3 regions of the Spirillospora sp. CA-128828 genome follow, and region 1 is predicted to be linked to each of the others. Evidence: riboswitches for the same ligand, from Rfam matches in the RefSeq annotation. Region 1 holds a riboswitch; each other region holds the start of a gene.
The links. A riboswitch is a leader RNA that binds a small molecule or an ion and turns the genes downstream of it on or off. The one in region 1 is predicted to bind cyclic di-AMP.
Positions count from the first base shown of each region.

Region 1 (2,193 bases):
CCCGCACGGGGCTTCCATCAACAACGGACCGGGCTTGACCTGGTCCGTTGTTGATTTTGGGGGGGTTTGCCTTCTGTTGGGGCTTTGGTACCTTGTCACCACTCACGGCGCTCCCCATGCGCCATGGCCCCGCGGCGCCCACCAGGCGCTTCGGTCACACGCGGCGCATCCAGCGGCCGCGTGACGGCGGCGCGAGCCACGCGCCGCTCCCCCAGGACGGCGCGATCCACGTGCCGTTCCGCGGCACCGGAGAGTGCCGCGTGGGTCTGCACGCAGACCCATGGCCGGCCCGGCCCACCGTGCGCACGCCCACAGCGTGCATGGCGCTGAGAGCGCTGCCACGGCTTCACGGGTCAGGCCCCGGACGGACCCCGGGACGGGGACGCCGTCCGCACACAACACAGGCGCCGCTCTTTCGCACGCGGGAGACAGGTCCCGCGCCGGGCCCCATCTCGCCCCCAGGATCGCAGCGGCAGCGCCGAGTCCGCCTCAGCGCGGAACCGGGGACCCACATCGGCCGGAGTCCGGGGAACCTCCCTGGACGGGTGGTTCCGGCACCCGGGGTGAATCGGTGCGACTCTCCCGGCCCCGTTCCGGTGAGAGCCCGCCGTAGGGCTACTTCCACGCCCGAACCCGTCAGCTAACCCGGTAGGCGTCTGGAAGAAGCGAAGGAGTGAATTCCGCAGCGTTACCTGGGCGTGGCCGCCCATCGTGCGGCCACGCCCCACCACCCCCTGCGCTCCGCGGGCGCCCCCGCCCGCCGAGCCCCCCATCCGAACCGGCGTGCCCCGTGCACGTCACCGCCGAGTCCGCGGACCGTCCTGCGCGCATGCGCGGCGGGCGCGGAGCCGGGGACCCACTGTGTCCTTCTTCGGGGTGAATCGGCCTGCCCGCGGGCCGTAGGGCGCCTTCCATGCCCGAACCCGTCAGCTAACCCGGTAGGCGGCATGGAAGCCGAGGAGAACCCCCGTGCCAGGCACGCACCGCAAGAAGCTCCCGGGCAAGCACCGGAAGCCGAACTCCCTGTCCATCACGTGGCGGACGACCGGCGGCGTCATCGTCGGCGCCGCCGTGCTCGGCACCGCCGCCGCGACCGCGCAGGCGTCGGTCCTGCCGTTCGGTTCCGGCCCCGCCTCGTCCGCGGCGGCCGACCTGACCGCCGGGAAGAAGACGCACGGCGGCTCGTCCGAGAGCAGGTCCAAGGACGGGCCCAAGACGTCCCACGGCAAGGACCAGCCGAGGGGCCGGCCGAAGAAGCCGTCCGGGAGGTCGTCGAAGTCACGGCCCACCGCCGCGCAGGCCATCGAGCTCGCCCGGTCCCAGGTGGGCGTCGGAGAGGACGGCGGCGGCGAGACCAAGTTCCAGAAGTGGTACATGGGCACCTCCCGGGCGCAGCAGACGCTCGCGCGCGACGGCGGCTCCCTCAGCGGCTACAGCGACGCGAACTGGTGCGACATGTTCGTCTCCTGGGTCGGCGACCAGATCGGCTTCAGCGACCAGGTCGGCAGCGACGCCTGGACGATCGCGCACGCGCGCTGGTTCCAGGACCACGGCCGCTGGGGCACCGAGCCGAAGCCCGGCGCGATCGTCTTCTATGCCTGGGACGGCGGCAAGTCCGTCGACGACATCCGGCACGTCGGCATGGTGATCAAGAAGGTGGGCGACGGCACCATCGAGACCGTCGAGGGCAACACCGGCAACGCCGTCAAGATCAAGGAACGCCCGACCGGCGACGTCGTCGGCTACGGCTATCCCGACTACAAGCCGTGATGCCGCCTCCTCCCCCTCCGGCTGCATAGGATCGCGCCCATGAAGGACGGTCCCGGGCAGGACGGCTCTGTGCAGGACGCCCCCGTGCCGGACGACGCCGTGCCCGACGAAGCCGCGCCCGACGACGCCGTGCCCGACGACGCGGCGCCGGACGGCGCTGTGCTGGAGAACGCCGTTGCGGACGGTGGGCAGGACGGCCCCGTGACGCGGCGCAGGGTGCTCGCCCTGGGCGCGGGCGGGGCCGCCGTGCTGCTCGCCGGAGGCGCCGGCCTGCTCGGCTCGCGGTCCGCCGGGAGCGGGACCGCGGCCGCGGGCGCGTCCGGCGCCCGTACCTCCCGGGCCGCGGGGACGTTCAGCCCGGAGGGGGCCGCCACCGTCCTCGCCAACCGGGCCCGCGCCGTCCGGAACGGCGACCGCATGGCG
Region 1 covers NZ_CP191986.1:3,190,775-3,192,967, reverse strand. The annotation lists cyclic di-AMP (ydaO/yuaA leader) riboswitch at 467-670, shown strand; cyclic di-AMP (ydaO/yuaA leader) riboswitch at 792-961, shown strand; gene ACQPXG_RS15820 (CHAP domain-containing protein) at 970-1,770, shown strand; gene ACQPXG_RS15815 (hypothetical protein) at 1,810-2,193, shown strand, end outside.

Region 2 (2,193 bases), 1.7 Mb from region 1:
GGTCACCAGGTACGTCGCCATCGGGCGGTCCTCCCGCCACAGGAAGGTGTCCTTGCCGCCGGCGGTCCGCTGCCGGAGGAGGCGGCCGTTGGAGATCGCCTTGAGGCCGTGCGGCACGGTCGTCTCGACCGTGAACAGCGCCTTGTCGGTCGGATGGTCGTTGGCCGGGAACCAGGTGGACGCCCCGTTGGGTTCGCCCATGACCGTGGCGCCGTCCTTGGTCGCCAGGAATCCGTACGGCAGGTCGAAGACGACCGGGCCGCTCAGCGGCTGGGGCACACCGTCGTACCGGACGGTCACGCCGAACGACCTCAGCTTCCGCAGCCCCTTCCGCGGCGTGATCTCCAGTTCACGCTCGCCCGTGCGCTCGAACGATGCCTTGTGGCCGTTCACGCGCACCGACCGGACGTTCATCTTGTAGAAGTCGAGGTTGAACCGGGACAGGTTCTGGGTGGCGGTGGCCGTGATGGTGGTCGTGCCGGTGAGCCGGTCGGTGGCGGGGTCGTACGCGGTCTTCAGGTGGTACCGCTCGACGTCGTACCCGCCGTTGCCGAGGTCGGGGAAGTAGGAGTCGCCGAGGCCGGATGAACCGGGCTCGTACCGGACGTCGGCCGCCGCCGCGGGCGCGAACAGCCCGAGCGTCGTCGCGCCGGCCGCGGCCACCGCCAGCGGAAGCCGGTGCGCGGACCTGGGAATCGCCATCGGATGCCCTCTCCGTCGATGTCGGACGATCACCTTGGGGCGATCTATACAAGATCATTACCGCGACGGACGGGAAATGTCGATCATGCTTCGGCCGGTGCTCGGCCGGACACCGACGCGCTGAGCTGGGCGGTTCGTGATTTTGGGGGAGTTTGCCTTCCTTTGGTGGTCCATGTAGCTTGTCGTCCCATCAAGGTGCTCGCCAGGCACTTCCGTGTTATGTGCCCCATGGGGCACGAACGCCTCATCCGGCACCGCCGGCCGACCATGCGCACGCCACGCGTGCAGGTCTGAGCGAGCGCCCGCAGGTGTTCCCAGCACGCGGCCCCGACGCGGCCGCGCACCCATAACCATCAGCGCCGCTCTTTCGCGCACGGGACACAGGTCCCGTGGCCGGGCCCAGCGCCCACGGATCGCAGCGGCAAACGCCGAGTCCGCCATCGCGCGGAGCCGGGGACCCAGCGTGCCGGACTCCAGGCAGTCCCGCACTGGGGTGAATCGGCCTGTTCTCAGGCCGTAGGGCGACTTCCACGTCCGAACCCGTCAGCTAACCCGGTAGGCGGCTTGGAAGAAGGAGTCCCCCTTGAAAGGCAAGCACAGCAAGAGCCGTAGACCTCTGCGTCTGAACCCCAGCGCCACCGGCGCCCTCGTGGGCCTCGCCTTCGTGGGCGTGGCGGCGACGACGGCGGCGCACGCGTCGATCCTGTCGTCCGGTTCGGACGGCGGCGACAAGGTGACCGCCGCCGTGGCGACGCTTCCCGTGAAGCGGACGCACGCAAAGAAGTCGGCACACGCATCGAGCGACAGCCGCGCGGACGCGAAGGCCACGGATGATTCAGGGAGCAGCCGCTCCAAAGTGATAGCCCGGGCCAAGACCTGGCACCCGCACACCGACCAGAGGATCCCTTACAGCCAGACGAGCACTCACAACGGATACCGCACGGACTGCTCGGGCTTCGTTTCAATGGCGCTGGGCCTTTCCAAGCCCGGCCTCAACACCGTCGGGCTGACGTCATCGAGGTACACCGAGCGCATCCAGATGTCCGAGCTGAAGAAGGGCGACCTCGTGATGGACGCGCTCGGGACCAACACGACCCGGCACGTGGTCATCTTCGAGAAGTGGACCGACAGCAAGCACACGTCCTACTGGGCGTACGAGCAGCGTGGCCACTACGGCACCGACCACCGCACGCGCGACTACGGCGTGTCGTCCGACAGCGAGTACAAGGCCTACCGGCCGACGAACCTCTGAGGAGACGGTGAGACACGCCCGGCCGGGGCCTCCCGGCCGGGCGTTCTCCCATGCCGCCCTCGCCGCGCATATGGAAGCCGTGAAAGGTGAGGGCGCGGGCGTATGGAGTCCGTCAAGACGGGATCGGCGGCCGCCGGGCCGAGGTTGTCTCGGTGAGACGCCGCCGAAGGGGCGGGGGCTCGGGCTGGAAGGATGGGGAGCATGGCCAGGGGGCAGCTCCGCGTCTACCTGGGGGCCGC
Region 2 covers NZ_CP191986.1:1,529,847-1,532,039, reverse strand. The annotation lists gene ACQPXG_RS07840 (M1 family metallopeptidase) at 1-702, opposite strand, end outside; cyclic di-AMP (ydaO/yuaA leader) riboswitch at 1,119-1,278, shown strand; gene ACQPXG_RS07835 (NlpC/P60 family protein) at 1,286-1,954, shown strand; gene ACQPXG_RS07830 (DUF4118 domain-containing protein) at 2,156-2,193, shown strand, end outside.
Region 2: linked by a shared signal. The riboswitch ahead of ACQPXG_RS07835 (NlpC/P60 family protein) and the one ahead of ACQPXG_RS15820 (CHAP domain-containing protein) in region 1 are both predicted to bind cyclic di-AMP.

Region 3 (2,193 bases), 3.8 Mb from region 1:
GTGACACCCCCGACGCTCGCCAGGGGACGGGCGGGCGTCATTGGAGAACCAGGCGGCTCATCCGAATCCCGTCCGACCCCGCAGCGGCGGCGCCGGCAACCTGACAGGTAGGTCCCTGCAGGGGGCGTCGCCGCGGACGGCATTCGGGTCGGAGATCCTGGTCATCCGGGCGCTCAGGACGGACGTGCTCAGGACGGCGCACCCGGCCCCGGTCGCTCGGCATGGGCGGTCGAGACGATTGCACGCGTCCGGTGGAGGTCCGGGGGTCAGGCCACGCGCACGCCGCCGGCGAAGGGTCGCCCGGCCATCGGAGCGATCTTCACGACGTCGCCGGTCTGCGGCGCGTGCAGCATCTTGCCGTCGCCGACGTACATGCCCATGTGGTGGAGGTCGGAGTAGAAGAACACGAGGTCGCCCGGCTGGAGCTCGCTGCGCGACACGTGCGTGCCGGCGTTCCACTGGCTGCCGGTGTAGTGCGGCAGATTGATGCCGACCTGCTTGTAGGCCCACATCGTCAGGCCGGAGCAGTCGAAGGTGGTCGGCCCGGCGGCGCCCCACACGTACGGGCGGCCGATCTTGCCCATCGCGTACCGGAGCGCCTGCGCCGCCTTGCCGGTGCCGATGACGGGAAGCTTGGTGAGCTGGGTGGGGTCCTTGTCGACGAGCTTGCCGCGGACCTTCTCGTAGGTGTCGGTGACCTTCTTGCGCTGCGACTCCAGCTGCGTCCGCAGGTCCTTCACCTGCGAGGCGCGCGCCTCGGCGGACTTGCGCGCCCGCTGCGCGGACTGCATGGCCTGCATCAGGCCGAGTACCTGGGTGCTGTCCTGCTTGGCGAAGTAGTGGAGGGTGGCGGCCTGGTCGAGGATGGCCTGCGGGTCCTGCGAGGCGACGAAGGAGACCGTGGGGTCGGAGCCGCCCTGCATGTAGCTCGTCGCGGCGAGCGAGCCGACCTTCTGCCGGATCGCCTCCAGCGACTTCTCCTGCCGCTTGGCGTTCTCGGTGGCGACCTTGGCCGCGCGCTGCGACTGCGCGAGCTTGACCTTCAGCCCGTTGTACTGCTCGGTGAGCTGCTCCAGCTGGTCGGCGAGCTTGAGGGCCTTGGACCTGAGCTCCTTGGTGGACGGCTCGGGGTCGGCGTGCGCGACGGCGATCGTGTGCGGTGCGATCGCGTGGGGGGCCGCTGAAAGAACGATGAACGCGCCGGCCAGGGTGGCCGCGCGGCCGCGGAATCGTGAACGGGAAGCAGTCCGCGATCGCTCCACGAATTCTCCTCTCCTTGTCCGCCTACCGGGTTAGCTGACGGGTTCGGGCCGGAGGAGCCCGTCCGCGGGCGCGCGAATACTTCACACGCGGCTGCGGATTCACCCCTTTCGGTTCGGCGGCTCGGGGGCGATCCCCCGAACGTTCCGAAAGTGGGTCCCCGGCTCCCCGGGGCGCTGGTTGCGGCCCGTGGACTCGGCGGTTCGGCCTCGGTGCTGCGGTCGGCCGACGTCAGCGAAGGACACTAACGGAACCCGCATTGGATGCCAACCAGAACATGCGAAATTGCAGGTCGTGAGGATGCTGGACGACGGATGCGCCGGGTCCGTCCCGGCTGGTCCCGTGCTCCGGCTCACTCACCGCGCAATGCTGGTGCCTAGTTGCTTTTATCTAGTCACTCATGCGGTGCGGTCACGGGATGTGGGGGCGGGGCTTCGGTAAGTCGCGGGTGTTCGATAATCTCGTTTGTTTGTGGAAGTCGTGATCCGGCGTGCCCGTACCGCCGACGTCCAGGAGATCCGCAGGCTCGTCGACCTGTACGGGTCGGGACGACGCCTGCTGAAGAAGACGACGGTCAAGCTGTACGAGGACGTCCAGGAGTTCTGGGTCGCCGAGGACCTCCAGCACGGGGCGCCCGGGCGGGTCATCGGCTGCGGCGCCCTGCACATCATGTGGGAGGACCTGGCGGAGGTCCGCTCGGTCGCCGTGGACAAGGGCTGCGGCGGACGCGGAATCGGGCACCGGATCGTGACCCGCCTCCTGGAGACTGCACGGGAACTCGGTGTGCGAAGGGTGTTCTGCCTTACCTTCGAAGTGGAGTTCTTCGCCCGCCACGGCTTCCAGCCGATCCTGGGCACTCCGGTGGCGCCTGAGGTGTACGAGGAACTTCTCCGCTCCTACGACGAAGGCGTGGCAGAGTTCTTGGACCTCGAC
Region 3 covers NZ_CP191986.1:8,975,435-8,977,627, reverse strand. The annotation lists gene ACQPXG_RS43095 (NlpC/P60 family protein) at 267-1,262, opposite strand; cyclic di-AMP (ydaO/yuaA leader) riboswitch at 1,266-1,471, opposite strand; gene ACQPXG_RS43090 (amino-acid N-acetyltransferase) at 1,732-2,193, shown strand, end outside.
Region 3: linked by a shared signal. The riboswitch ahead of ACQPXG_RS43095 (NlpC/P60 family protein) and the one ahead of ACQPXG_RS15820 (CHAP domain-containing protein) in region 1 are both predicted to bind cyclic di-AMP.